Regions from separate parts of the Virgibacillus tibetensis genome, predicted to be linked through region 1. Evidence: predicted binding sites of a transcription regulator. Region 1 holds the regulator's gene; the other holds the start of a gene.

The links. The regulator CtsR, encoded in region 1, represses protease genes until heat stress. The targets are predictions, from matches to a motif close to ATGGTCAATAAAGGTCAAACA.
Region 2: clpP (ATP-dependent Clp endopeptidase proteolytic subunit ClpP) is a predicted target of CtsR. The motif match lies at 5,391-5,411, and genes of this name have one in related genera.

What each region holds. Positions count from the first base shown of each region.
Region 1 covers NZ_JARZFX010000016.1:50,745-66,265, reverse strand. The annotation lists rRNA gene rrf (5S ribosomal RNA) at 1-65, shown strand, start outside; gene QGM71_RS19020 (MgtC/SapB family protein) at 331-1,038, shown strand; gene QGM71_RS19015 (CtsR family transcriptional regulator) at 1,219-1,686, shown strand; gene QGM71_RS19010 (UvrB/UvrC motif-containing protein) at 1,721-2,269, shown strand; gene QGM71_RS19005 (protein arginine kinase) at 2,266-3,330, shown strand; gene clpC (ATP-dependent protease ATP-binding subunit ClpC) at 3,348-5,774, shown strand; gene radA (DNA repair protein RadA) at 5,980-7,353, shown strand; gene QGM71_RS18990 (PIN/TRAM domain-containing protein) at 7,522-8,613, shown strand; gene gltX (glutamate--tRNA ligase) at 8,739-10,208, shown strand; T-box leader at 10,252-10,466, shown strand; gene cysE (serine O-acetyltransferase) at 10,522-11,190, shown strand; gene cysS (cysteine--tRNA ligase) at 11,171-12,571, shown strand; gene QGM71_RS18970 (Mini-ribonuclease 3) at 12,574-12,972, shown strand; gene rlmB (23S rRNA (guanosine(2251)-2'-O)-methyltransferase RlmB) at 12,974-13,723, shown strand; gene QGM71_RS18960 (NYN domain-containing protein) at 13,726-14,235, shown strand; gene sigH (RNA polymerase sporulation sigma factor SigH) at 14,375-15,025, shown strand; gene rpmG (50S ribosomal protein L33) at 15,122-15,271, shown strand; gene secE (preprotein translocase subunit SecE) at 15,311-15,478, shown strand.
Region 2 covers NZ_JARZFX010000013.1:49,218-64,738, forward strand. The annotation lists gene QGM71_RS17805 (ABC transporter substrate-binding protein) at 1-1,420, opposite strand, end outside; gene QGM71_RS17810 (ABC transporter ATP-binding protein) at 1,469-2,443, opposite strand; gene QGM71_RS17815 (ABC transporter ATP-binding protein) at 2,424-3,434, opposite strand; gene aroD (type I 3-dehydroquinate dehydratase) at 3,685-4,446, opposite strand; gene QGM71_RS17825 (shikimate kinase) at 4,562-5,110, shown strand; tRNA gene QGM71_RS17830 (tRNA-Arg) at 5,177-5,252, opposite strand; gene clpP (ATP-dependent Clp endopeptidase proteolytic subunit ClpP) at 5,461-6,051, shown strand; gene QGM71_RS17840 (HPr family phosphocarrier protein) at 6,091-6,345, opposite strand; gene whiA (DNA-binding protein WhiA) at 6,531-7,472, opposite strand; gene QGM71_RS17850 (gluconeogenesis factor YvcK family protein) at 7,517-8,476, opposite strand; gene rapZ (RNase adapter RapZ) at 8,478-9,362, opposite strand; gene QGM71_RS17860 (8-oxo-dGTP diphosphatase) at 9,390-9,854, opposite strand; gene trxB (thioredoxin-disulfide reductase) at 10,149-11,111, opposite strand; gene QGM71_RS17870 (tetratricopeptide repeat protein) at 11,194-12,186, opposite strand; gene QGM71_RS17875 (glycerol-3-phosphate dehydrogenase/oxidase) at 12,378-14,045, opposite strand; gene QGM71_RS17880 (glycerol-3-phosphate responsive antiterminator) at 14,285-14,827, opposite strand; gene QGM71_RS17885 (acyltransferase) at 14,842-15,360, opposite strand; gene ppaX (pyrophosphatase PpaX) at 15,364-15,521, opposite strand, start outside.

The DNA.
Region 1 (15,521 bases):
GTTAAGCTCTTCAGCGCCGATGGTAGTTGGGACTTTGTCCCTGCAAGAGTAGGACGCCGCCAGGCAAAGGTAAAACAGCTAAGTCATGTCTCATGTCTTAGCTGTTTTTGTATTTATTAAAGCTTTTATAATCTGTTTTATGATAAATACCTTCCTTTCTATGCCTCTTTCGAATACTTCATCTAGTCAGACATAAAAACCTTACTGTACAAATAAGTTGAAAAGAGCAGCAGTATATTAATTTAGAAAATTGCAAACATAAATGCTAGGTGTTTTCATAATTTTAATGTAAAATAAATAGATATGACTAATTTTAATGGGGTGCGGAAAGTGAGTGCGTTTTTTGATCAAGTAGTTGGGGAAGATTTCCTTTTAATAATGGTTCGTGTATTAGTCGCTTTAGTTTTATCAGGATTGATTGGTTTTGAACGTGAATTAAAAAATCATTCAGCAGGTTTCCGCACTCACATACTAGTCGGTGTTGGAGCCTGTTTAATGATGCTATTATCTTTATTCGGGTTTGAAGAATTTATTGAAAGGTACGGGAATGTTCGATTTGATCCAGCAAGAATTCCATCTTATGTTATTAGTGGTATTGGTTTTCTTGGTGCAGGAACAATCATTGTTTACGGAGGGACAATCCGTGGACTGACTACAGCTGCTTCCATCTGGACAGTGGCAGGAATAGGTTTAGTTGTAGGCGCGGGAATGTATGGGGCGGCTGTTTTTACAACGTTGGTTATCTTATTAAGTTTAATTTTCCTGAATAACTTTGAAAAGCTGTTTACAAGAGGCAAAGGTAAAACAACAAACAACTTAATTGAAATTGTAGCGTTACCGGAGCTTAAAATTAATAACGTTGTTGCGATCTTTGAGGAGTATGAAGTAACTATTAAAAATGTGGAAATTGTAAAAGTGGAAAATAATGTGCGGAATATATTTATAAAAATAGAAAGAAAGCCAGAATTAGACCGAGTGTCATTATTTTCGGAGATTTCTAAAATAGATCATGTTAAAAATATCTCTGAATTACAGTAATAAAACCAAAAGTATCCCTGTACTAAGTGGAAAAATAGTTTTCATCGTTTTGAATTACATTTTTTTGTCTAAAATGTATATAGATCAATGTATTTGCATCTTAGATAATTTGGCGTATAATAAAATCATAGTCAAAGATAGTCAAAGTCAAAGGTCAATATGGAGAGAGGGGGAGGGCTCATGAGTAACATATCAGATGTGATAGAAAGTTATTTGAAAAAAATACTGCAAGCCAAAGACCAAAAAGTGATCGAGATAAAGCGAAGTGAAATTGCTGAACAGTTTCAATGTGTCCCCTCACAAATTAATTATGTGATTAAGACGAGATTTACTGTGGAAAAAGGGTATATAGTAGAAAGTAAACGTGGTGGCGGTGGATACATTCGGATAATACGCGTTATACATCAAGAGAAATCAGAAATGATTGATGAAATTATAAAGATGATCAACCCAACTTTAACACAGCAAGCTTCTCTCGATGTGTTAGAAAGACTGCTGGAAGAAAAGTTGATCACAGAACGAGAGGCAAAAATTATGCTGAGCGCCATTGATAGAAACACGCTGGCTTTTCAGTTGCCGTTACGTGATGAAGTCCGTGCTCGTGTGTTAACTGCAATGCTAACAACCTTAAAATATTTGAATAATTAAGGTGAATTTATAAGTCGTAAAGGGGGAAATAGAGATGGAATGCCAAGAATGTCAGCAGCGACCAGCCACACTTCATTTTACGCAAGTTATCAACGGCAATAAAAAAGAAGTCCATGTCTGTGAAGTGTGTGCAAAGGAAAAGGGCTATATGACTTATCCGGAAGATGGGTATTCGCTTCAAAATTTACTATCAGGTCTATTTAACTTTGATTCTGCAAAAATAGAAAGTCAACACGGTAAATCCTTTAATCAAGTTAAGGAATTACAGTGTCCTAAATGTGAAATGACATTTTCGGACTTTAAAAGTACTGGGAAATTTGGATGTGCAGCATGTTATGATACGTTTTCTAAACGACTTGAGTCTATATTCCGCCGTGTGCATTCCGGAAATACAAAGCATTATGGGAAAATTCCAAAGCGTAAAGGTGGCGACTTGCACACAAAGAAGCAACTGGAAGGGTATAAGGCTGAATTGCAGAGTCTGATTGATAATGAAGCGTTTGAAGAGGCAGCAAAGGTAAGAGATAAAATTAAAGAATTGGAAAATACGAAGAAAAATGAGGGAGCAGGTGATGATTCATGACCTTACAGCACTTCATGAATGATGCAATTAGTCCTTGGATGCGTGAAGAGGGCCCGGATAGTGATATCGTTTTAAGCAGTCGAATTCGGCTGGCGAGGAATTTTGCAGATGTTTCGTATCCAATTCTTGCAGAAGTTGAAAAATTGGAAGATATCCGTGGTTTTTTTGAAAAAGAGTATGAGAATAAGTCCTTTCATGAATATAAGGATTTTGCTTTTTTAAAAGTTAAAAATTTAACAGCTGTAGAAAAACGCGTTCTGGTAGAAAAGCATCTTATCAGCCCTCATCTGGCAAAGCATGCTCAAACCGCAGCAGCACTAATATCTAGTAACGAACAAGTTTCTGTTATGATTAATGAAGAAGATCACATTCGGATTCAGCTTTATTTTCCAGGGTTCCAATTAAACAAGGCTTTAGAAGAGGCATTTAAAGTAGATGATTGGCTGGAAGAGGAGATCAACTATGCCTTTGATGAAACAAGAGGATATTTGACGAGTTGCCCTACAAATGTTGGCACAGGTTTGCGTGCCTCTGTTATGATGCACCTTCCAGCTTTAGCTATGACGAAACAAATTAATCGTATGATTCCTTCGATAAATCAATTGGGGCTTGTTGTTCGAGGTATCTATGGAGAAGGAAGCGAAGCTGTAGGTAATATATTTCAAATATCAAACCAGATTACACTGGGTAAATCAGAGGAAGATATTGTTGAAGATCTGCAAAGTGTCGTAAAACAACTAATTGATCATGAACGAAGAGCTAGAAGCAGAATTATGGAACAATCCGGTACAACAGTGGAAGATCGTATTTACAGAGCATATGGTGTTTTGGAATATAGCAGAATTATTGAATCAAAAGAAGCTGCAAGATGTTTATCCAATGTTCGATTAGGGATAGACTTAGGAATCATAAAGAATGTTTCCAGAAATATACTGAATGAACTTATGATTTTAACACAACCTGGTTTTCTGCAACAATATGCGAAGAGGACTTTGACGGCAAATGAACGTGATGTTCTGCGTGCGTCACTTATCCGTGAACGATTACAATTAGAGAAATAGACAGGAGGAAATACTATATGATGTTTGGACGTTTTACTGAAAGGGCACAAAAGGTATTAGCACTTTCCCAAGAGGAGGCCGTACGCCTTGGACATAATAATATAGGTACAGAACATATTCTATTAGGTCTAGTACGCGAAGGTGAAGGAATTGCGGCAAAAGCATTGCAATCACTTGGCTTGGAAGTTCCAAAGATTCAAGAAGAGGTTGAAAAGTTAATCGGAGTAGGTAAACAACCGATGCAATCGATTCACTATACTCCACGAGCTAAGAAGGTAGTTGAGCTCTCGCAGGATGAAGCAAGAAAGCTAGGACACTCTTATGTAGGTACAGAACATATTCTCTTGGGGCTTATCCGTGAAGGAGAAGGGGTAGCTGCTCGCGTATTAAATAATTTGGGAGTCAGCTTAAATAAAGCCAGACAGCAAGTGTTACAGTTGTTGGGCAGTAATGATTCTCAGGCAGGAAGACAGGGGCGTGGGCAACAATCAAGCGCCACTACCCCGACACTTGATTCATTGGCAAGAGATTTAACTGTTAGTGCAAAAGAAGGAAACATAGATCCAGTTATTGGGAGAGGCAAAGAAATTGAACGTGTTATTCAAGTGTTAAGCCGTCGTACAAAAAACAATCCGGTTTTAATTGGGGAACCTGGTGTTGGTAAAACAGCTGTGGCAGAAGGGTTAGCGCAGCAGATTATTGATAATGAGGTACCAGAAACATTACGGGATAAACGGGTTATGACTCTTGATATGGGAACCGTTGTAGCTGGGACGAAGTATCGTGGTGAGTTTGAAGATCGTTTGAAAAAAGTGATGGAGGAAATCCGCCAGGCAGGCAACATCATTCTATTCATTGATGAGCTGCATACATTGATCGGGGCAGGAGGAGCTGAAGGAGCTATTGATGCTTCAAATATTTTAAAGCCATCTCTTGCCCGTGGAGAACTACAATGTATAGGTGCTACGACACTGGATGAGTACCGTAAGTATATTGAGAAAGACGCCGCCCTGGAGCGCAGGTTCCAGCCTATCCAGGTTGACGAACCAACATTGGATGAAACGATACAGATATTAAGAGGATTACGTGATCGATATGAAGCACATCATAGGGTCACCATTACGGATGAAGCTGTTGAAGCAGCAGTGAATTTCTCTAACAGGTACATTACTGACCGCTTTTTACCAGATAAAGCAATTGATCTTATTGATGAAGCTGGTTCAAAGGTACGACTTCGCTCCTACACTGTTCCGCCTAATTTAAAGGAATTGGAACAGAAGTTAGAAGAAGTGCGGAAAGAAAAAGATGCTGCAGTACAAAGTCAGGAATTTGAAAAGGCAGCATCATTACGAGATTCTGAGCAACGTCTTCGAGAAGAGCTGGAAGAGACGAAAAATAAATGGAAAGAAAAGCAAGGGCAAACAGATTCAGAGGTAACTGTGGAGGATATTGCCAGTGTTGTTTCCATCTGGACTGGGGTACCTGTCTCCAAGCTTACAAAGGATGAAACAGAGCGTCTATTGAATATGGAGGAAACACTTCATAACCGTGTTATTGGTCAGAAAGAGGCAGTAAATGCGGTATCGAAAGCTATCCGCAGAGCACGGGCTGGACTAAAAGATCCGAAGCGTCCAATTGGCTCCTTTATTTTCCTAGGTCCAACAGGTGTAGGGAAAACAGAGCTGGCACGTGCATTAGCTGAGACGATGTTTGCTGATGAGGATGCAATGATTCGTATAGATATGTCGGAATACATGGAGAAACACTCCACATCACGTCTGGTTGGATCACCACCTGGATATGTCGGGTATGAAGAAGGTGGGCAACTTACAGAAAAGGTCCGCAGAAAACCCTATTCGGTCGTTTTACTTGATGAAGTAGAAAAGGCACATCCTGAAGTGTTTAATATTTTGCTGCAGGTTTTAGAGGATGGACGGCTAACCGACTCCAAAGGACGCCTGATTGATTTTCGTAATACTGTTCTCATTATGACATCCAATGTGGGAGCCAGTGAACTGAAGCGGAATAAATTTGTTGGCTTCAATCTTGGAGAAGAAGGACAGGAATATGATGATATGAAAGCGAAAGTAACGGATGAGATGAAAAAAGCATTTCGACCAGAGTTTTTAAATCGTATTGATGAAATGATTGTCTTCCACTCACTAGAAAGAAAACATATGAAGGACATTGTTACACTAATGGTTAACCAATTACAAAAGCGTTTGAAGAACCAGGATATTGACCTGACATTAACAGATAAAGCAATCGAAAAAATTGCAACAGATGGATTTGATCCTGAATACGGTGCACGGCCGTTACGCAGAGCTATTCAGAAAAATATTGAAGATTTATTATCTGAAGAGCTGCTAAAAGAAACAATTGCCATAGGTGAAAAAGTTAAAGTAGGTCTGAATAATAAAGGTGAATTTATTATTCTTCCATAGACGTACACGTAACTAAACGAAAACCGTCAGAAAAAGCTAGAAGATAGTACTCTTCTAGCTTTTTCCTAATTAACGAATCAAATTACTCAGGCTGAAACTGGTAATTGTGGCATTAATAAGGAAATGTTTTTATAAATTGATAGAAATCTGTAACTTTCTGGTTATGCAAATCGTATACAATAGATAAATGAAGGGATAGAGAAACTTGGCCAAACGAAAAACGAAATATGTATGTCAGGATTGTGGTTACGAGGTTGCAAAATGGATGGGAAAATGTCCAGGTTGTGATGAATGGAACACCTTGGTTGAAGAAATGGAGTCATCTGACAAACGTAATAAGCATACATTTAATGTGGGCTCAAAATATTCGAGTAAGCCCGAAAGTATCACAGCCATTGAATCAGAAAAGGAACCGCGGATAAAAACAAAAATGGAGGAATTTAACCGCGTTCTTGGCGGAGGCATTGTTCCTGGTTCACTCGTATTAATTGGTGGTGACCCTGGTATTGGAAAGTCAACATTACTTCTGCAGATATCCTCTCAACTAGCAGAAAAAGAATTACCAGTCCTTTACATTTCAGGGGAAGAATCAACGCGCCAGACAAAGCTCAGGGCCGATCGGCTGAACGTAAAAGCAGAGTTATTATATGTTTTAGCTGAAACAAACTTATTTGATATCGCAAAACAAATTGAGGAAATAAAGCCATCTTTTGTAGTTATCGATTCCATCCAGACTATCTTCAAAGAAGAGATTTCGAGTGCACCTGGGAGCGTCTCACAAGTCCGTGAATCGACGAGTGAATTAATGAAAATAGCAAAATCCAATGGAATACCTATATTCATCGTTGGTCATGTAACAAAAGAAGGTTCTATTGCGGGACCTAGAATACTGGAACATATGGTGGATGCGGTTCTTTATTTCGAAGGCGAAAGACACCACACGTACCGTATTTTGCGTGGGGTGAAGAATCGTTTTGGAAGTACAAACGAAATGGGCATTTTTGAGATGAAGGAAGAAGGATTAAGGGAAGTCATGAATCCTTCAGAAATTTTCCTGGAGGAGCGTTCACAGGGCGCCGCGGGTTCTACTGTTGTAGCCTCCATGGAGGGGACAAGACCTGTACTGGTGGAAATCCAGGCATTAATTTCTCCGTCAAGCTTCGGAAATCCAAGGAGGATGGCTACAGGTATTGATGCGAATCGTGTTCCTTTGTTAATGGCCGTCTTGGAAAAAAGGGTAGGTTTAATGCTTCAGAATCAAGATGCATATATAAAGGTAGCTGGTGGAGTTAAGCTGGATGAACCAGCTATTGATTTAGCGATTGTTGTAAGTATTGCTTCTAGTTTCCGCGATCAGCCAACCCAGCCAGAGGATATTTTTGTAGGTGAAGTAGGGTTAACGGGGGAGATAAGGCGTGTATCACGTATTGAACAACGTGTTCAGGAAGCGGCCAAACTTGGTTTTAAACGTGTTATCTGCCCACAAAGAAACATGGATGGCTGGACTGTTCCAAAAGGCATTCAAGTAATTGGTGTAAATACGGTTCAAGAAGCATTGGATATAGGAGTTGCTAGATAGAGGGTAAATTATTGAAATAAACGATTGTTTATGTTAAAATTTTATGTTTTCATTATTGAATGTTGGTCATTCGTGTGCTACGATTTATTTGTTATTATAGCTTTTTCTTATTTAGTAGGATTATTTTTATTCTAAAAAGGTAATAATACAGGTTAGGAGGTGACAGTGGTGCTAAAAAAGATCGTTCATCTATTCTTTCTGATTATAGGTGGTACCATTGGGTATTTATATATACCAGAAATTATTAATTTATTAGATTTTACAGAGGCGCGTTGGGTAGCATCGCCATATCTAGGAAGTATAGTAGGTGCAATTATATTATTTCTATTTTCCTACTGGCTTGTAGATTATATTGTAGGATTTTTAAAATGGATTGAGGAAGCACTTATTAAATTACCGGTTGGAGATTTATTTTTTGGTAGTCTTGGATTAATGGTTGGTCTCATCATTGCTTTTTTAATTAACATACCATTAAAAGACATTCAAATAGAGCTAGTTTCCCAGATGATACCGCTCTTTATTACAATTTTATTAGGGTATTTTGGTTTTCAGGTTGGCTTTAGACGCAGAGATGAGTTTGTTAATTTACTAAATATCAGTAAAAAGGAAAGAGACAAACGAAGGGTTGATGAGGAAACAGAACCAATGCAACCAAAACCAAAGATTTTGGATACCAGTGTTATAATCGATGGTCGTGTTGCTGATATATGCCAAACCAGCTTTCTCGAAGGCACGATTATAATACCGCAATTTGTGTTAGGAGAATTACAGCATATTGCTGATTCCTCAGATGTATTAAAACGTAACCGTGGACGCCGTGGGTTGGATGTACTGAATCGGATTCAAAAAGAATTGCCGGTCAAGGTAGAAATCTATGAAGGTGACTTTGAAGAAATACAGGAAGTTGATAGTAAACTGATTAAGTTAGCGAAGGTTATTAACGGTGTTGTGGTTACGAATGACTTTAATTTAAACAAAGTTTGTGATCTGCAAAGCGTTGCTGTGTTGAACATTAATGATCTGGCAAATGCAGTTAAACCAGTTGTACTACCTGGCGAAGAACTGATGGTGCAAGTCATTAAAGATGGAAAAGAACATAATCAGGGGATCGCTTATTTAGATGATGGTACCATGATTGTTGTAGAAGAAGGCCGGGATTATATTGGTAAGACCATAGAAGTATTAATTACAAGTGTGCTTCAGACCTCAGCTGGCCGTATGATCTTTGCAAAACCAAAGTTACTTGAAAAAGCCTTGTAAAAAAGGTATAACTTATAGTGACTATAAAAAAGTGATAACAGTAATTGTTATCACTTTTTGTTATACTTAGGTAAAGAGGAATTGTAACGATAGATTTAGCTTTGAAAATCGAAAGGGGTAACCTCATGACAAAGGAAGTTCGTGTACGTTATGCACCAAGTCCAACAGGAGATTTACACATTGGAAATGCACGTACAGCATTGTTTAATTATCTATACGCCAAACACTATAATGGAAAGTTTATTATTCGAATTGAAGATACGGATGACAAAAGAAACGTAGCTGGTGGAGAAGAAAGTCAGCTGATGTTCCTGAAATGGCTTGGTATTGAGTGGGATGAAGGGGCCGATGTTGGTGGTAATTATGGTCCATACCGTCAATTGGAGCGATTGGATTTATATAATAAGTATGTTGATGAGTTATTAGAAAAAAACTTAGCTTACAAATGTTATATGACAGAGGAAGAGCTTGATGAAGAGCGAGAAGCACAGCGAGCACGTGGACAAGTTCCTAAATATTCTGGAGCACACTGTGATTTAACTGCAGAGCAAATTGCCCAATTTGAAGAAGAAGGCCGTCAGCCAAGTATTCGCATGCGTGTACCAGCAAATCATACGTTCACATTTAATGATCTTGTTCGTGGCAAAATTACATTTGAATCAGCTGATTTTGGTGATTGGGTTATCGTAAAGAAAAATGGTATTCCAACGTATAACTTCGCGGTTGCTGTTGATGATCATTTAATGGAAATTACGCATGTACTTCGTGGCGAAGAGCATATATCTAACACACCGAAACAAATGATGGTGTATGATGCATTTGGATGGGAAGCACCAACGTTTGGTCATATGACATTAATTTTAAATGAAGAACGTAAAAAATTAAGCAAACGCGATCAGCATATCTTACAGTTCATCGAACAGTACCGTAACTTAGGTTACTTGCCTGAAGCGCTGTTTAACTTTATTACATTGTTGGGCTGGTCACCAGTCGGTGAGGAAGAGATCTTTACCAAAGAAACGTTAATTGATATATTCGATCCGGAACGATTATCTACATCAGCAGCAATCTTTGACAGACATAAGTTAAAGTGGATGAACAACGAATATATTAAAGCTGCTGAACTTGATAAAGTGATTGAGCTTGCAATGCCACATTTGGTAGAGGCCGGTAAGGTCCCTGAGAATATGGATGCGAAACAGAAAGAGTGGACAGAAAGAGTGATCGCTCTTTACCGCGAACAATTAAGGTATGGAGCAGAAATTGTAGAGCTGACCGAGTTATTCTTTAACGAAGAAATCTCCTATGATGAGGGCGCGATGGATGTACTGCAGGAGGAGCAGGTACCTGAAGTACTTCAGGTGTTTGCTGATAAACTCATTCATTTAGATGACTTTACAAAAGATGATATTAAAGCACAATTCAAAGCTACGCAAAAAGAAACTGGGCATAGAGGCAAAAAGCTATTTATGCCGATCCGGGTGGCTACGACGGGGCAAACCCATGGACCGGAACTCCCGCTGGCGATTGAACTGCTAGGAAAAGAAGTTATATTAGCTCGTCTGGATAAAATTTTGAAGCAATTGGGAGCTTAAATGATTCACAATCAAACGGAAATGTAATATAGTAATAATACAAATTAGAACGTTGATGAGGGAAAGTAGAAGATATATACCTTATTCAGAGAGGATCACCTAGGCTGTGAGTGATTCTAAGGATTATTTTTGAAGTGCCCCTCGGAGTCTGTTATGGAATTACAGTACATAACAGCGGAACTCTTCCGTTACCGAGAGCACAAGTTGGGAGGAGGAATCCTCCAAACAGAGTGGAACCGCGCCAAAAGCGTCTCTGTGTATTTTTTACACAGAGACGCTTTTTTAATTTCTGCCAGTAAAGGAGGTTTTACAAATGGGCTTTTTTAAAAGGATAAAGGAAGATATGGATGTTGTATTTGAACAGGACCCAGCAGCAAGAACCTATTTCGAAGTGTTTCTAACTTATTCGGGATTACATGCAGTTTGGTTTCATCGGATTGCTCACGCTTTTTATAAAAAGAAACTTTTTTTCCTTGCACGTGGCATTTCCCAAGTAAGTCGCTTTTTTACAGGAATTGAAATACATCCAGGTGCAATAATAGGCAAGCGTCTGTTTATTGACCATGGAATGGGTGTTGTAATTGGAGAAACATGTGAAATCGGAGAGAACGTCACCATTTTTCAGGGAGTGACTCTGGGTGGGACAGGAAAAGAAAAAGGAAAGCGCCATCCAACCGTTAAAGACAATGCCCTCATTTCAACAGGAGCTAAAGTGCTTGGATCCATAACAATCGGTGAAAATTCAAAAGTTGGTGGCGGGTCTGTCGTACTGAGGGATGTGCCAGATAACTCTACTGTTGTTGGGATACCGGGCAGGATAGTTATTCAAAATGGTGAAAAGGTACGGAGAGATTTGGATCATCATAAAATGCCGGATCCAGTTGAAGAACAATGTGCCAATCTGCAAAAAGAAATTGACCGATTAAAAATAGAAATAGCTAAATTAAAGGAAGTGACTCACTATGACAATAAACATATTTAACACACTCACCCGTCAGAAGGAAGAATTTAAACCACTACAAGAAGGAAAAGTCAGTATGTACGTTTGTGGCCCTACTGTCTATAATTATATTCATATTGGAAACGCACGTCCCGCCATTGTCTTCGATTCTGTACGCAGGTACTTTGAATACAAGGGCTATGATGTGGATTATGTGCTAAATTTTACAGATGTTGATGATAAAATTATTAAAACTGCAAAGGAGTTAGGGGAAGAGGTCCCGGCTATCGCGGACCGGTTTATTAATGCTTATCTGGAAGATGTAAGTGCATTGGGAGTTAAGGAAGCAACACATAACCCACGTGTTATGGACACGATGAATGATATAATCAGCTTTATAAAAACGCTTGTTGCCAAGGAATTTGCTTATGAAGCGGATGGGGATGTCTATTTTAAGCCTCGCTCATTTGAAGGATATGGAAAGCTATCTCACCAGTCGGTTGATGAACTACGCTCAGGTGCGAGAATTCAAGTAGGAGAGAAAAAAGAGGACCCACTGGATTTTGCTTTATGGAAGAGTGCAAAAGATGGGGAAATTGCATGGGATTCGCCTTGGGGTAAAGGACGCCCGGGATGGCACATCGAATGCTCTGCCATGGTAAAGAAATACCTTGGAGACACGATTGATATTCACGCTGGAGGTCAGGACTTAACCTTTCCGCATCACGAAAATGAAATTGCCCAATCAGAAGCGATGACAGGTAAATCCTTCGCGAAATATTGGATGCATAATGGGTATATTAATATTGATAACGAAAAAATGTCAAAGTCATTAGGTAACTTTGTCCTAACCAGGGATTTAATTGAGAAGCACGATCCCCAGGTTTTGCGATTCTTTATGTTAAGTGTTCATTATCGTAATCCAATTAATTTTACGGAGGAGTTATTGGAGGGTGCAAAAAATGGTTTAGATCGTATTAAAACAGCATATATTAACCTGGAGCACCGTAAAAAATCTAGTATGAATTTAGCAAACGACACCGAGCAGTGGTTGAAAAAAACAGCTGCATTCAAGCAGCAATTTGAAGTAGAAATGGATGATGATTTTAACACGGCGAATGCAATTTCAGTTTTATTCGATATAACAAAGGAAGCTAATGTTTATTTGCAATCCAAGCAGACTTCAACAGCTATTATTGATGCTTTTCAAGACTTGATTCTATCATTGGCTCATGTTCTAGGTATTAACATAGCGGAAGAGAGAGAGTTGCTGGATGGAGAAGTTGACAGCCTGATCGATGAGAGAAATGAAGCCAGAAAAAATCGGGATTTTGTTCGTGCTGATGAAATAAGAGATTTACTGAAAGAAAGAGGTATTATTTTAGAAGATACGCAACAAGGGATTCGCTGGAGAAGAGGCTGATCATGGACTTAAATGTAAAACAAATGAAAAGCTTAGCTCTTGCTTATATGGGGGACGCGGTTTATGAGTTACATGTTAGGGAGTACCTCGTACAAGCAGGTCAGGTCAAGCCAAATGATCTTCATAAAAAAGCGATTCAATTTGTATCAGGGAAAGCTCAAGCTGAGGTTATATTGTACTGGCTTAAGGAAAAAGTGCTTACAGAAGAAGAAGAACGTGTAGTTGCAAGGGGGAGGAACGCCAAATCAGGTTCCATCCCTAAAAATACAGATGTTATAACATATCGATACAGTACTGCATTTGAGGCGCTTATTGGCTATCATTATTTGATGAAAGATAAGGAACGGCTAATGGAATTAGTACAAAGGGCAGTTCAGTATACAGAAGGGAGGAACGTATAAAATGGATCAGGAAATGATTATCGGAAAAAATCCGGTTATTGAAGCATTAAAGTCAGGACGCTCTGTAAACAAAATACTTATTTCAGAACAGCTTAACTCTAACACGCAAGGAAAGTTTCATCAGTTAGGGAAAGAAGCGGGGACAATTGTTCAAAAGGTACCAAAAGTAAAGCTCGAACAGCTTACAGGCGGAGATGGAAATCATCAAGGTGTTATTGCCTATGTGGCTTCTTATCAATATGCATCGCTGGACGACTTATTCCAAAAGGCAGAATCAAGAAACGAGGATCCTTTTTTTGTTATTTTAGATGAATTGGAAGACCCGCATAATTTAGGCTCAATTTTACGTACAGCAGATGCTACAGGAGCGCATGGTGTAATTATTCCCAAGCGACGCTCAGTTGGATTAACTGCTACAGTGGCGAAAACAGCTGCAGGTGCTATAGAGCATATTCCTGTTACACGAGTTACCAATATAGCAAATACGATAGAAGAATTGAAGGAACGAAATGTATGGGTAGTGGGCACAGAAGCTGATGCCACAGAAGATTACCGGAAGCTGGAAGGTACACTTCCTATTGCTCTCGTGATCGGAAACGAAGGAAAGGGAATGAGCCGATTAGTGCGCAAGAAATGCGATTGGACGGTAAGTCTACCCATGAGAGGTCAAGTATCATCATTAAACGCCTCTGTCGCATGCAGCCTATTATTATTTGAGGTATACCGCAAAAGGTTTCCGGTTGGTGATTAATGATGATTGTTCTACTGGTGGACGGCTATAATATCATTGGCGCTTGGGATGAACTTCAGAAGTTAAAGAAAACAGACATTGGACAAGCTCGTGACAGGCTTATCGAAATGATGGCAGAGTACCAAGCATATTCCGGACATCGTGTTATTGTTGTATTTGATGCGTATTACGTTCGGGGGATTGCGAGTAAATTAGAATCCTATAAAGTAGAGATTATTTTTACCAAAGAAAAAGAAACGGCTGATGAGTGTATTGAGAAGCTCGTTAAGAAGATAAAAAATATTAAAACACAGGTCTATGTGGCTACATCAGATTATGCGGAACAGCGTACTATATTTGGGCAAGGGGCGTTAAGGAAGTCAGCACGAGAACTGTTTATTGAATTAACAAATATAGAAAAAGAAATTAAAAAAAGTATAGATCATCATACAAAAGTTCAAGCACAATCAAAAATTATACTCAATCAGGAAGTTCTGGATAAATTTGAGAAATGGCGGCGAGGAGATATGTAAGTTGGTACCCACCCGCCCAATTGACTCGCTATGCCTGATAAACGGCCATTTTAGCTTTCAGATCTTATATTGACTAAGAGGAAGCGCTTACGGTATAATGTGTTAAAGTGACTGCACTGTAGTCAGGGGGGCATACTTGGTGAATGTCAAGCAGTTAGAGACAGATAATAAAAGCTTAAAAATGCTTGATGATGACGAGATATTACAGTTGACTCATCAAGGGGATAGTCATGCGCTTGACTATTTAATACATAAGTACCGTAATTTTGTCCGAGCCAAAGCACGCACCTATTTCTTAATTGGTGCAGATAAAGAGGATATTATACAAGAAGGAATGATTGGACTCTACAAGGCGATACGTGATTATGACGGGGACAAGCTGTCTTCATTCAAGGCATTTGCTGAACTGTGTGTCACCCGGCAGATAATCACTGCAATTAAAACCGCAACAAGGCAAAAGCATATTCCACTGAACTCATATGTATCATTGGATAAGCCAATCTATGATGAAGAATCAGACCGCACATTGCTGGATGTTATTGCTGGATCAAAAGCAATTGACCCGCAAGATTTACTTGTAAACAGGGAAAATTTCGGAGATATGGAAACGAAATTATCGGAATTATTAAGCGAGTTAGAAAAGGAAGTACTGCATTTATACTTAGATGGACGTACCTACCAGGAAATTTCCATAGAGTTAAAGCGGCATGTTAAATCCATTGATAATGCACTCCAGCGTGTTAAACGGAAATTAGAACAAGTAATGGAAGCTAACGGAGTAAACTTCTAAAGGAATAACCCCGGAACACATGGAAGAAGCGTTGACAGGTACGTGTAACCATGCTACATTAAAAGTAATAAAAACCCTACGGTATGGGGTGATAGAATGAGTAAAAAGGTATCCTTAGCGTGTTCAAGTTGTTCAAGCAGAAATTACACAACCAGCAAGAATGTATCCACACAACCTACGCGCTTGGAAGTAAATAAATATTGTAAAGTATGTGGGAAACATACCTTACACCGCGAAACGAAATAATAGAGTAGTATTTTCTGGTAGAGTTTAGGGGGTACAAGCATGTTCAAGTTTCTAAAAGATGTATCAAGAGAAATGAAAAAGGTCACATGGCCTAAAGGGAAAGAATTATCAAGTTACACGATAACTGTTATTGCAACAGTAGCCTTTGTGGCACTCTTTTTCTTTGTAATAGATCTTGGAATTACACAGGTTTTAAACTTGTTTTAAAGGCTTTAGACGATTAAATGAATAATCACGATACAATTATGCT
Region 2 (15,521 bases), on a different contig from region 1:
TTAGGAAATAATCCGGGTCTCCATTTGTTCCGGACCATCCAAGCATATACATTTGCTGTTCACCTTGCATTGTCTTTTCTAAATATGGAGCCCATTCTTCACGAATAATTGTTACATCGATGCCAATTTCAGCTAAGTTATTTTGTACGATTTGTGAAACAGTTTCTGGATCTGGCATATATGGTCTTGCTACAGGCATTGTCCATAGCTCAATTTCCAAACCATCTTCATACCCTGCTTCTGCAAGTAATTCTTTTGCTCTGTCCAGGTCATAGTCATAGGCTTCAACTTCGTCATTATAACCCATATAACTAGGTGGTAACGGGTTTTTAGCTGGAACAGCATAACCAGCATATAATGCGTCTGCAATTGCTTGTTTATCAATTGCAAAATTTATAGCTTGTCGGAGTTCCTTGTTATCCAAAGGTGCCTTTTGCATGTTAAAACCTAAATACCCAAAGTTATTTTCCGCTCGCTCATGCAGTTCTAATCCATCTTCAGCTTCAATACCTGCAGCATCATCTGGGTTTAACCCATCCATGATATCAATTTCTCCTGAACGAAGTGCAATTAATCGTGCTGCGTTATCTGGTATTACTGAAAATACAACGCGGTCCAGTTTTGGAAATCCATCTTTACGATAATCATCAAATTTCTCTAGAACAATTGCATCATCTTTACTCCAGCTGACAAATTCAAACGGACCAGTGCCCACTGGGTTTTCATTTATCATGTTGCCATACTCTTCAAAGGCTGCTGGTGAATTAATTCCGAAATAGCTCATACCCATATTTTGTAGGAAATAACCTAGTGGTTGTTTCAATACAAACTCTATTTCGTGGTCTCCCACAACGTTAATTTCTTCAATGACATGATTTTCATCACCCTTGAATCCTCCAAACATAGTTCCATACATGGAATACACATATCCATCATCCGTAAACGCATATTCATGCTCTGGATCTGACCAACGTTCAAAGTTAGTTTTTACTGCCTCCGCGTTAAAGTCTGTTCCGTCATGGAAGGTGACACCTTCCTCCAAAAAGAATGTATAGCTTAAGCCATCATCTGCTACATCCCAATCGTGAGCTAATCCTGGCAGCAGCTCAAATGAATCTTCATCAAACTGTAATAAGCTTTCCAATACTTGCACCGTTACACGAGAAGATTCTCCATCTGTTGTACTAGATGGGTCTAAACTCTCCGAATCGCCTCCGCGGGCGAAGACTAATACTTGATCACCTTCTGACTCTGCATCCGAATCATCATCTGCATCTGCTCCATCATCGGTTTCCTCTTCTGCTCCAGAGTCGTTACCTTCATCTGTACCACCATCTGCCCCACCGTCACCGCTGCATGCGGCCAGTACTAAAATAAATGCGAGCATGAAAGCAAGTAAGAGCTTAAACTTCAATTTCATGTTTTTTCCCCCTTTTTTGTATGAATATATAGGATAATATCTTGTAGCCTATTCCTTATTGTAAAGGTGACAAGCCACAAAATGGTTATCTTCAATTTCTAAGAACTCAGGTCTTACTTCATTACAGATATCCATCGCTACTGGACACCTGGTGTGAAATGCACACCCAGTCGGTGGGTCTGATGGGCTTGGCACATCCCCCTTTAAAATGACTCGTTCCTTTACTATATCCGGATCAGGGAGTGGTACAGCCGACAAAAGTGCCTGTGTATATGGATGTTTCGGATCATCATATAATTTATCCTTCTCAGTTAATTCAACCATTCTGCCTAAGTACATCACTCCAACACGATCACTGATATGCTTCACAACACTCAGATCATGTGCTATAAAAACATAAGTTAGATTAAACTCATCACGAAGCTCTTCCATTAAGTTAAGGATTTGTGACTGAACAGAAACATCCAAAGCTGAAACGGGCTCATCACAAATAATTAATTTAGGATTATTTGCTAAAGCTCTGGCTATGCCAATTCTTTGCCTTTGCCCCCCGCTGAACTGGTGTGGATAACGTGATGCATGATAGGCGCTTAGCCCTACAACTTCCAATAGTTCCTTCACACGTTCCTTTCGTTCTTTAGCAGAATTTACCCCATGTATCAAAAGGGGCTCACCAACAATTTTCTCGACAGTATGTCTAGGATTTAACGATGCGTAGGGATCTTGGAAAATAATTTGCATATTACGCCTTAATTTGCGCATCTCTTCGGCACTTAATTGTGTTATGTCTCGATCCTCAAACTTCACCTCTCCTGCAGAGGGTTCAATCAGCCTCAGGATGGCTTTGCCAGCTGTTGATTTACCACAGCCTGATTCTCCTACAATTCCTACTATTTCGCCTTCATTAACCGTAAAGGATATACCATCAACCGCTTTCACTTCACCTATTTTACGTCCTAAGACACCACCTCTAATGTCAAAGTACTTTTTAAGGTTATTAACTTCAAGTAATGGTTTCTGCATGTTCTGTTACATCCCCTTCCACCTCATCATACAAAAAGCAACGGCTGCTGCGATTATTATCCAGGGGATAAAGCTCCGGATTTTCTTGAAAACAACGATCATATGCAAATTCACACCGTGGTGAAAACCTGCATCCAATCCTGTCCATTTTGGGTTTAGGTACCGTTCCCGGTATAGAATACAGTTTTTGTTCTCGTTCGTGCATTTTTGGCAGTGATTTAATAAGTCCTTTGGAGTATGGATGTTTGGGGTCTTTTAATATTTCTCTTGTTGTTCCTTCTTCAACTACCTGTCCAGAATACATAACTACAACTCGGTCACAAATTTCTGCTACTACTCCCAAATCATGGGTTATCAATAAAATTGCTGTTTCTTTTTCTTCATTAAGGTTGCGCATTAAGTCTAGTATTTGAGCTTGTATCGTTACATCCAGCGCTGTAGTAGGTTCGTCTGCTATCAGCAATTCAGGATTGCAGGACATTGCCATAGCAATCATGACCCGCTGCCTCATTCCTCCAGATAATTGATGTGGGTATTCATTAATTATTGCTTCTGCTCTAGGTATTCCTACTAGCCTTAACATAGCAATAGATTTGCTTTTAGCCTCTTTTTTACTTATACTCTGATGAATCAGAATAGCTTCTCTTAATTGATTCCCAATTGTAAACAATGGATTCAGCGATGTCATCGGCTCTTGAAATATCATGGAAATTTCATTACCACGAATTTTCCTCATCCTTTTTTCGGAAGCCTTTACTAGATTTTCTCCTTTAAAGTTAATTTCTCCCTCGGTGATTTTACCTGGTGGATTTGGTACTAATTTCATTACAGATAAGGAAGTTACGCTTTTACCACATCCAGACTCCCCAACTATACCGACTACTTCACCCTTATGTACGCTAAGACTTACCCCATCAACAGCTGGAACTTCGCCACTATCTGTAAAAAAATGTGTATGTAGATTATTTAATTCTAAAACTACATCTTCCATATTTGTTAACCCCCATCGCCTTCTTTTACAAAAAACCTCTAAACTGGTAGGTATGTCAGGTTTAGAGGGGAATTTTACATTTATTTAACAATTGATATGATTTTTTTGAATATTCATTTACCATTTTATTATACTGAAAATTTCATATATTGCAAGTTAAAATTAATTTTGAAACCCCAATCAGATTATTGAATATAACGAAAGTTTCACTAAAAAAAGCCTTCTGCCAGTACAGCAGAAGACCTTAAATTCATTTATTTTTATGTAAGATTTCCAAGACAATCCTCAGATCCTTAGTGTCTATCTGTCCCGGTGCTGAAACTTCTTTTCCTGCACCAAACGTTAGAGCAGAACCAAATACTTCCCCGGCTAATCTACTTATTAACCCTTCAGATCCCATCGCCATTGTTATAATCGGCCGGTCTGCATAGTGTGTAACCATTGAATTAGTTGCATCCAATAAAGTCAATACATCCTCCGTATTTGTTGGCATAACGGCTATTTTGGGAATGTCTGCACCCAAACTCTGCATTTCGCGTAACCTGGAAATTATAGTTTCTCTAGAGGGCGTATGAGTAAAATTATGGTTAGAAACGATAACACATACACCCGATGCCTTCGCTTCTTTTATAAGAGATTTGACGATAACATCTTGATAAAATAATTCGATATCAAGGAGATCTACTTCGTTAGACCTGATAGCCGTTGTAAGTAACTCAACGTAATAGCTGTCCGTGATTACCCGATTTCCCCCTTCTTTATGGCTTCGAAAAGTAAATAGAAGTGGTATATCATCCAGGGCTACTCGAATAGTTGCCAGTGCTGCCATAACTGACTCCAGTTTTTCCACTTCCATGTAAGCATCCACACGCCATTCTATTATGTCGGGTTCTAATGATTTAACATGCTGTAACTCTTCCAGAATACCTGCGTCAGTGGCTCCCATCAATGGAACCACAATCTTGGGAATACCCTCACCTATTGTTAGGTTTTTAACCGTAATATTGCTCAAAGTACCTCATCCTTTTATGAAAACTCTTAATAACATAATGCCTCTTTTTTACAAAAAAATCAATTTAGCTTATACTTACACTAACTAAAAATTAAGAAAGAGGCTTACTACAGTTATGAAATTCAAAGAGAATACCTTTAACAAAAAAAGCATAGCATTGATTGGCTTTATGGGCGTAGGTAAGACAACAATTGGCCGGTTAGTTGCTCAAAGATTACAGAGAGATTTCATTGATATAGATAAAGAAATCGAAAGAAAATATGAAATGACACCATCTGAAATTTTTAAAATTCATGGTGAGCATACATTTCGGAAAACAGAAAGGAAAATGGTATCCCATTTTGCCAAGCAAGAGCTGAAAGTGATTTCTCTTGGTGGTGGTGCATTTCTCCAAGATGAAATTAAGCATATCTCCTTAAAAGAGAATATTGTCATATTCCTCGATATATCCTGGGAATCATGGAAGGAAAGAAGCAGTATACTTATTGACCGCAGACCTGTATTACATGGCAAGAATACAACCGAGATGAAAGAACTCTACTATAAGAGAAAGGAGTTATACGCTCATCATCATTTAAAAGTTACAACAGACGATCTTAGTATTGAGGAAGTTACCGATTTAGTCATTGATTCTTTAAACAATTTTCTGGAAATAAAAGAGTAAATGTAACTACATACAATACAAAAGACAAGGGGTTATGTTACACCCCTTGCCTTTTGACTTATTATACGCGCCCAGAGGGATTCGAACCCCCGACTGGCATAGTACCGGAAACTATCGCTCTATCCGACTGAGCTATGGGCGCATGTTTTTAATCACAAAGAATATTATAACTCTCATCGAACATATATACAAGTTAAATACAATATTTACTAATGTTTATTTTATCCGTAAATGGGAATGATAAAGAGTGTGTTTTGACTAAAAAAATTGTTAAACGTTTTGTTTGACCTTCATTGACCTTTTAGTTATCATAAAAATAGAACGAAATTGAATAAGGGAGGAATTTAAACATGCATTTAATACCTACAGTTATTGAACAGACGAACCGTGGAGAACGCGCATACGATATTTATTCACGTTTATTGAAAGACCGAATTATTATGTTAGGAAGTGCGATTGACGATAGTGTTGCAAACTCAATCGTAGCACAATTGCTTTTCCTGGAAGCTGAAGATCCTGAAAAGGATATCTCTTTATACATCAACTCGCCAGGTGGATCGATAACAGCTGGTATGGCTATATTCGATACAATGCAGTTCATTAAGTCAGACGTGTCAACAATTTGTACTGGTATGGCAGCTTCGATGGGTGCATTCCTGCTGGCTGCAGGGGAAAAAGGAAAGCGCTATGCTCTTCCAAATAGTGAAGTAATGATTCACCAACCATTAGGCGGTACGCAAGGGCAAGCTACAGATATCGAAATTCATGCAAGACGAATTATTGAAATGAAGAAAAAGATGAATGAAATTCTTGCTGAACGTACTGGTCAGCCGCTTGAAGTGGTTGAACGTGATACGGAACGTGATAACTTCATGACAGCTGAAAAATCTGTTGACTACGGTTTAATTGATAAAATACTAAGACGCAATACAGATAAGTAATGTTCAAAACCCCCTTTCATTAAAATGAAAGGGGGTTTTTCAAGTTATTTGAACAAACGATGCTAAGTGATTTAATGCTATCTCTTCATCTGCACCATCGGCAATTATAGTTATTACTTCACCTTTTGTTATTGCTAAACTCATTAATCCCATAATACTTTTAGCATTCACTCTCTTCCCATCTTTCTCCAGAAATAAATGTGCGGTATAACGATTTGCCTCCTGAACAAATTGCGCTGCCGGTCTAGCTTGCAGTCCTGTTGCCAGTTCGACTTTGATGGATCTTTCAACCAAATCACTCATCCTCCCCAATAATAGAAACCGCTCTCATATACGACTAATTTTAAACGACAGATCAGGGTGGCTTTAACGAACCCTGATACTGCCGATTAGAATTGAATAACAAAATATAACAATTTTAAATTATCCGTATTATATCATGTAATATAAACAAAAGAAATACGTTTATATTACCTTTCTTACATTGTTTCTCCACGCTTAATTTTCTCTGCGAACTCATCAATTTTTTTCAAGCGATGATTGACTCCCGATTTAGAGATTTTCCCACCTGTAACCAGTTCCCCTAACTCTTTCAGTGAAACTTCTTGATGTTCTACTCTTAATATGGCAATTTCGTGAAGCTTTTCAGGTAAGCGGTCCAACCCTACTGTATTTTCAATAAGTTTAATATTTTCAATCTGACGAAATGCAGCACCAATTGTTTTATTTAAGTTAGCTGTTTCACAATTAACGAGTCTATTTACCGAGTTACGCATATCACGCACAATTCGAACATCCTCAAATTTAAATAATGCATTATGCGCACCAATTATACTTAAAAGTGCTGTGATTTTTTCTGCTTCCTTCATATAAACAATAAACCCATTTTTTCTTTCTAACTTTCTGGCATGCAACTCAAAATGATTCAGCAAGTCACATAAGGCATCGTTATGCTCTTTATAAAAATTGGATATTTCTAAATGATAGGATGAAGTTTCCGGATTATTAATGGAGCCTCCAGCAAGAAATGCTCCTCGAAGATAGGATCTCTTGCAACAGTCTTTTTTAAAATAATTTTTAGATATTGTGCGAATAAACGTGAGTGGTTCCTGTAGAATATCCAATTCAGCTAGCATATCACGAACACCTTTTTTCAGACGAACAATATATACATTATTTTTTTTGAGTTTCATTTTTTTTCTAACTAACAATTCCACTGGGAGAGAAAAAGTCGATTTAATCAGAATGTATATTCTTCGTGCGATTGCTGCATTTTCAGTTTGTATATCCAAAGAGTAATTTTGTTTCGATAAAGAAATAACACCATTCATGCGTATTAAAGCAGCAAGTTCTGCATGCATACAACAATCATCTACTTCAATACCTGTTAATTCCTTTTTTATCTCTGACGCAAAGGACATGTTTTACCCTCCCTTACCTTTTAAGTACGTACTTAAGCAACGTTCTAATCAATGATTGAATATAATAACTTAGATATTTTTTGAGTATCGTGTCTTAATGTTGCCTGTGAATAATCAATAATATCTCCTTCAATGATTTGCAGTCCCATATCGAGTAAACGATCCGTATCATAAATAACAGGCTCTGCATTTTCTTCTGCATAAACTGCCCGCACTGCTTTTGAAATTGGTTCATTATGTACTACGATAGCGTCTACACAATCTGCACCAATGTGGTTACTAATGGCTTGGACATGCTCAGAAGCAGTGTATCCTGTCGTTTCGCCTGCTTGAGTCATCACATTACAAACATAAACTACCTTAGCAGCTGCATCCCTCATCACTTCATATATTTGTGGCATAATCATTGTGGGCAGAATACTAGTATATAAGCTGCCAGGTGCTATGACGACTAAATCCGCTTTTTCTATAGCTCGTACGGCATTCGGCAATGGTTGGACAGGCTGTGGACTTAAAAATACCCGTTTTATACGTTTATTTGATAAAGGAATGTTTGACTCTCCAGAAACAATAGAACCGTCCTCCATCTTTGCATGTAATGACATATTTTCATTCGATATTGGATAAATCTTCCCTTTGACATTTAAAACACGTGATATTTCTTTTATACCAGTATAAAAATTGCCTGTAATGGAAGTCATTGCAGCTAATAACAGGTTACCCATGGAATGACCTGATAATCCATTACCAACGGCAAAACGGTGCTGAAACAGCTCTAAAAGCATAGGTTCAGCATCAGATAAAGCTGCGATCACATTTCGTATATCTCCTGGCGCTGGAATCGCCATTTCATTCCGCAGTCTTCCTGTACTTCCTCCATCATCAGCAACAGTTACAAGTGCAGTTAAATGAATCGGTAAATTTTTCAACCCGCGTAAAAGGACCGGCATCCCGGTCCCTCCGCCTATAACGACTACGCGTGGCAGGCTCTTCTCTTGGCTCATATTAATGACCCTTTCTTTTTTCAATATCCCGGTGACTAACGTGAGTTGTATATTGGGTAGACAATTCTTTCGCAAAATACTCCGATATGGCTACAGACCTGTGCTGGCCACCTGTACAACCAATGGCTACAACTAATTGTGACTTGCCTTCTTTTTTATACTGAGGTAGCATAAAGTGCAATAAATCGAGTACTTTTTCATTAAACTTCTTTGTGTCTGTCCATTTAAATACATAAGAAGAAACTTCTTTATTCAAACCAGTTAATGGCTGCATATGTGCTACATAGTGAGGGTTCGGTAAGAAGCGTACATCAAATACTAAATCAGCGTCAATCGGCACGCCATACTTAAATCCGAATGATACCATATGAACAGAGAATATTTCCTGTTTGCCTTCTGTATATTTCTCAACGATTTTCTCCCGCAGCTCTTTCGGCTTTAAATTCGTCGTATCTATAATCTTTTGTGCTCTTCCTCTAAGTTCATCCAGAATTTTCCGTTCCTGCTGAATACCATTTAACGGTAAACCACCTACAGCTAATGGGTGTGATCTTCGTGTTTCTTTATACCTGCTGACAAGCTGCTCATCCTTGGCATCAAGAAATAAGATATGTTCCTCCAGCCAGTCTTCTTTACCCAAAACATCTAATGCTTCAAATAAAGAATCAAAAAACTCACGGCCGCGTAAATCCATTACAAGCGCAACTTTTCGTATATTGTTCGTTGAATCCCTCATTAGTTCCAGAAATTTAGGAAGTAATGCGGGTGGCAGATTATCAACGCAATAGTATCCTAAATCCTCAAAGCTTTGAACTGCTACCGTCTTTCCTGCACCGGACATTCCTGTAATGATTACTAACTTTGTTTCATGTTCTCCGTTTCTCATTTCTTCTCTCCCCTTTTAAAACATCCTCTAAGATGCTGAAGAATCCAATCGAAAATTAAGCAACTCAAAATCTTCTGTATAGGAAAAGGATCCATATAACATTGATTTATTAGCTAACACGTGTTCAAATATCTTCCTGTCACCTTCAGCCATTGGTAAATCATGTATATGCTCCACTGGAATCCACTTTAACACGCCCTCAGCGCAATAATCCGTTAAGGTTCCTTCATAAGTTTTACAAATAAACGTAAACATCATCCATTCGTGTACCAGGCTATCATTTTCATATATTGAAAAGGTAAAAGCGCCAGCTAGTTCTGGATCATGTATTGTTAATGCAGTCTCTTCCCGATATTCTCTAACCACTGACTCTTTAATGGATTCACCTTGCTCCATCTTACCTCCTGGAATAGCATACCAGCCTCGCCGTGGTTTTTTTAATAATAATAAATGACCGTTATCTATTATTATGCAGTTAGTCACTCGCTGCATACATCAATCACCTCTTTCTAAGATCTTAAGAGGAACGTTTATATCTTAGCATTATTTCTATTATACAACGAAAAAAAACAAAGCAACAAGGATAAGTTTGCAGGAAGGTGAGTTCGACAAATATGGACAAGTATTATTTTTTTTCAAAAAAAGGCACAGGTGACATACACCTGTGCAATAAACTAATCTATCTATTAAAAGGGGGTCAATTAGTTATTTATATTGTACCCCAAAATTGTTTCGAATGTATTACAGTAGCGTTAAAATGCAATTACTATTTGTAAACCTTTCTTCCTAGTTGGATTGTGTTGCTTTTGCTTTTAGCTCTTCCGTTAGATTTTCGATATACTTTTGAGCTGTTTCTGCTGCAATACTTCCATCACCAGTTGCTGTCACAATTTGTCGAAGTGTTTTTTCACGGATATCCCCAGCTGCGAATATACCTGGAATATTCGTTTCCATATTTTCATTAGTTGGAATATATCCTTCTTCATTCGTAATTCCCAGTGATTTGAAAGGCTCGCTTAGTGGGATCATTCCAATATAAACGAAAACACCATCAATCTCATGATCATATTCTTCACCGGTTTTATTGTTTTTCAGTGTGGCACTACCCACCTTGCCATCTTTTTCATTTATTTTTGTTACCACCGTATCCCAAACGAACTCCATTTTATCATTATCAAATGCACGTTCTTGAATGATTTTCTGAGCACGCAGTTCATCACGTCGGTGAACTACTGTTACTTTATCTGCAAAGCGGGTTAAATATATTCCCTCCTCTACTGCAGAGTCTCCTCCACCAATTACAATGAGGTTTTTTTGTTTAAAGAAGGCTCCATCACAAACTGCACAGTAAGATACTCCACGCCCTCCAAGCTCTTCCTCACCAGGAATACCAATTTTCTTATATTGTGCTCCAGTTGTAATGATGAGAGATCTGGTTTTATATTCTTTTTTTCCTGCAACAACCGTTTTGTAATCACCGTGGTCGATCACTTCTTTAATATCTCCATATGCATACTCAGCACCGAACTTCTTTGCATGCTCAAACATTTTATTGGATAGGTCAGGACCTAGAATATGGTCATACCCAGGGTAGTTTTCAACATCTTCTGTATTAGCCATTTGGCCACCAGGAATACCCCGTTCAATCATTAATGTCTCTAAATTTGCACGGGATGCATAGACTGCTGCTGTCATACCAGCAGGACCTGCTCCCACGATAATTACATCTAACATACGATCTTCGGACATCTGTATCGCCCCTTTTTCTTCTAATTATTACGCCATATTCAGCTTATAAGAATTAGTAACTTTCGTCTAACATAATGCTCACTTATTTCCAGGGAATCCCTTCATTTGTTAATTTAAGATGTTTTCGGCAGCCTTCTTCCCATATCAATTGTGCTTTTTCCGGGGCACCCGCATAATATAAAGTATAGCTGTACCATCTATAAAACGAAGGATGGCTTTTTACGGACCCTTTACGAAGTGTTCGAAAACGATCATGAGCTTCTTGAATATAGCCAGTTTTTGCTAGTGTCACAGCAATACGCAATTTTTGTTGTTCATGGATTGGATATACATTTAGTAATGCCTGAACATTCTTTTCATATTCCTTTTTTTGCTGGTAATTAAATAAAGCTAGATTTGTGTGGCTGTATAATGAATTAGGATCATCTTTTAAAGCATCGAGTTCAATTTGAACGGCTTTTTCTTCGTAGCCTGAGAAGAATAATGCTTGCGTATAATCATGTTTTGCCATTGGATGTTCAGGAAATAAGGTCATCATTTCCTCTAAGAGCGGAATTGCTTTGTCCCATTCATTATATTCCATATGATAAAAAACAGTCTCCATATATATTAATAGCTCGTCTTCATCTTCAAGATCCCAATCTTCATCGTCTATATCTTCTTCGCCGATATCTATTAAATGCAATAAGGTTTTTGCTTCCTCGCTAAAGTCGCCTTCTGGCTCTTTTTCCAAGTAGGTATCTGCATATTTTTTTGCATCATTCAATAATCCCAGGTGCGCATAATTGTTTGCTAGAAGATAATAGCAATCAACATAATCAGAAGCTTGCAGCACTTCTGTAAGTAATTGATTTGCTGCATGATAAGAACCTATTTCTGTATATATAATAGACATCTGACACTTATATAAAGCGTCATCTGGTTTTGCTTCTATAGCTTTTTTCAACCATTTTATAGCGATATCAAATTTCCTTTTTTGAAAAGCCTCTACACCTTTTGTGAAATAAAAATCACCTTCAGGAATAAAAGGGACAACATTATTGTCTTTTCCAACTTTATCTTTTACTTGATGCATGTATATCCCCCTGTCTTGTTCACATACGAACAAAGTATACCATATTTAGTACATGAATAATATAGGGCAAATTCGCAATATATACGTGTGGAATAGCCTGGTTACGTTATTACGTTTTTCTGTGATTCCAGCAGTGAGTAAGAAATATGAATTACAAAAAGCTGATCACATATTGTGGCCAGCTTTTACGATTAAGCTTTTACTGGGGTTATAGCATCATGCATAACTTGATTCAATTCCTTTTCATAGTCTTGTATTTGAGTTTCACTCCACTTTAGTGTTTTCGCCATATAATTAATTACCTTTAGTTGATGGGTTCTTACCCACTCTATATCAAAAAACAAGGCGCTTGTTCTTCTAACAAAAAAATCTGTTGGCTTATAAGCTAGTTCGTATTCCATGGCATAGAGCAGCTCTGCAAATAAAATTGGATCCATAAATTCGTTCTCAGCTTCCACTTTTCTATTTTGGTAGAGTGAAAATAATATATCAACATTTGCACCATAGGTTTGAATAAGTTGGTGTACCTCTTCTTCCTTAATACCTAATTCAAGCCCTTCAGCTGTTTTGCGTTCTATAAACGCTGCAAATCCCTTTGATCCACCTACCTCACCACCCGAAATCGGTAAATGTTCCGTAGCCGACTCAGAGTACAGAATGCCCTCTTCCTCTTTTAATTGATCTGATACTTTATCAACTATCTGCTGCGCCATTTTACGATAACCAGTCAATTTTCCACCGGCCATCGAAAGGAGACCCGTATCAGATATAAACAGTTCGTCTTTACGTGATATTTCGCTTGGATTATCACTAGCATCATCTGCTATCAATGGTCTCAATCCTGTCCAGCTTGACTCAACTTGTGCAGCAGTTATGCCCAGTGAGGGGAACATATAATTGATCGCATCTATCAAGTAGTCCCGGTCTTCTTCCGTCATAGTAGGATGTTCTAGATCTCCTTTAAAAGTAGTGTCAGTTGTCCCGACATATGTCTTAGTACCACGTGGGATAGCAAAAATCATTCTTCCGTCCTTGGTATCGAAGTAAACAGCTTGCTGTAATGGAAATACAACCTTTGAAAATACTAAATGAACACCTTTTGTTAAATGTAACGTTTTTCCTTTTTTTGATCCATCAATTTCTCTTACTTCATCTACCCATGGGCCACCAGCATTAATAACTTTCTTTGCGTATATTCTACGCCTTGACCCATCAATTTGATCCTCAACAATTACACCAGAAATGATGCCTGATTTATCATAGATGAATTCAACCGCTTTTGTGTAATTAACCGCATAGGCACCTTTTTCTGCTGCTTTCTTCAATACCTCAATAGTTAACCGTGCATCATCTGTTTTATACTCCACGTAAAATCCTGCACCTCGAAGGTTTTCTTTTTTTATAAGTGGCTCTTTTTTAAGAGCTTCTTCCGAACTAAACATTGTTCGTCGCTCTCCTTTTTTAACTCCCGCTAAAAAATCATAGACACGCAGTCCTAAGTTTGTCATTAGCGGTCCAAATGTTCCCCCCTTATGAAAGGGAAGCATCATCCATTCCGGAGTAGTTACATGAGGGCCATTTTCATAAACAACTGCACGTTCTTTTCCTACCTCTGCAACCATTTTTATCTCGAATTGTTTTAAATACCGAAGTCCACCGTGGACCAGTTTGGTTGATCGGCTCGATGTACCTGCAGCAAAATCCTGCATTTCAACTAAAGCTGTATTCATTCCACGTGTTACCGCGTCTAAAGCAATTCCGGCACCTGTTATTCCTCCCCCGATAACCAGCAATTCTACCTGCTTATTCTCTAATTTGTGAAGAATATCATTTCTTCTATAACTTGAAAATCGACTCATTTCAATACACCCCTATTTTACTCATAATTCATACTCAGCTACACCCCCTGCTCCGGGACATACATGTATGTAAGATTGTCTTTATTCTGAATTCATAGGAGAAATTAAAAAAACCGCTAAACACACTAATGCCAGTAGCATTAGTTGTTTGCGGTTTCTCCAGTTTCTCCGTCCATAAATATTAACTTAATTTAACTATAACATGATACTAAAACAAAGTATAGTGAAACAGCTGTTTACTAATTCCATAAATCCCTGTTCGACGTAGATACACCAACTGCCCCTGCTTTTAAAGCTGCATGGACCTCTTCATTGTTTGTAATGAGCCCTCCAGCAATAACAGGCAGGTTCGTCTCTGTACGTATTTGCTCAATCATGGTTGGTACAATCCCTGGTAATACTTCTACACAATCAGGATTAAATCGGTCAATCAGTTTCAGATTATGCTCCAAAGCTGAGCTATCCAGTAGAAAAACGCGCTGAATAGCTAATAATTTATGTTTTTTTGCTAGACTGATGATATTCCCTCTCGTTGACAGAATTCCATCTGGTTTTACCTCTCGAATTAGAAACTCCATTCCATATTCATCTGCTTTTAAACCTTGTATTAAATCGAAATGGATCAGAGCTTTTTTACGAGCCCTTTTTGTATAATTAACCATACTCTTCAACTGTGTGAGTCGGGTTTCAAGAAATACTACTGACTCGTTAGATGTTTCCAATGCTTTTTCGAAATCCTTCATTTTTCTCACTGCTGGCAAAACACCTGTGGGAACGTCCATGTAAATTCACCTGCTCAATCCGTAAAATTATCTGTCCGTTTGTCCATTTCTTCGCTTGAAAAAATTAACTGCATCGGATTCCCACCCACAAACGTACCGGGTTGGACATCTTTATGTACTAATGTTCCAGCAGATACAATTGCATTATCTCCTATAGTAACACCAGGAAGAATAGTTGAATTAGCACCAATCAACACTTCATCTCCAATAATTACGTTACCGATTCGATATTCTTTTATTAAGTATTCATGTGCCAAGATAGTAGTGTTGTAACCAATAACACTGTTTCTACCGATGGTTATTTTTTCTGGAAACATTACATCTGGCATAACCATTAGGGCAAAAGCAGTTTGTTTACCGACCTCCATGCGGAGAAAAACACGATACAACCAATTTTTAGCTCCCAGAAAAGGCGTGTATCTCGCGATCTGGATCACGATAAAGTTTTTCACTACTTTCCAAAAGGATACTGTCTTGTAAATTTGCCATAATGAATTCGCGTGTTCCACATGGAATCTTTCGGTTCTTCGCATTGGTTACACTCCCACGATTTCCAATAAATCTGTTATTTCTTCCAACATATAGGTTGGATTGTACTGCAGCAATCGCTCTTTTCCTTTAAACGCCCAAGCGACGCCAGCTGTTTTTACTCCTGCGTTCTTTCCGGACTCGATGTCGTGATAATTGTCACCAA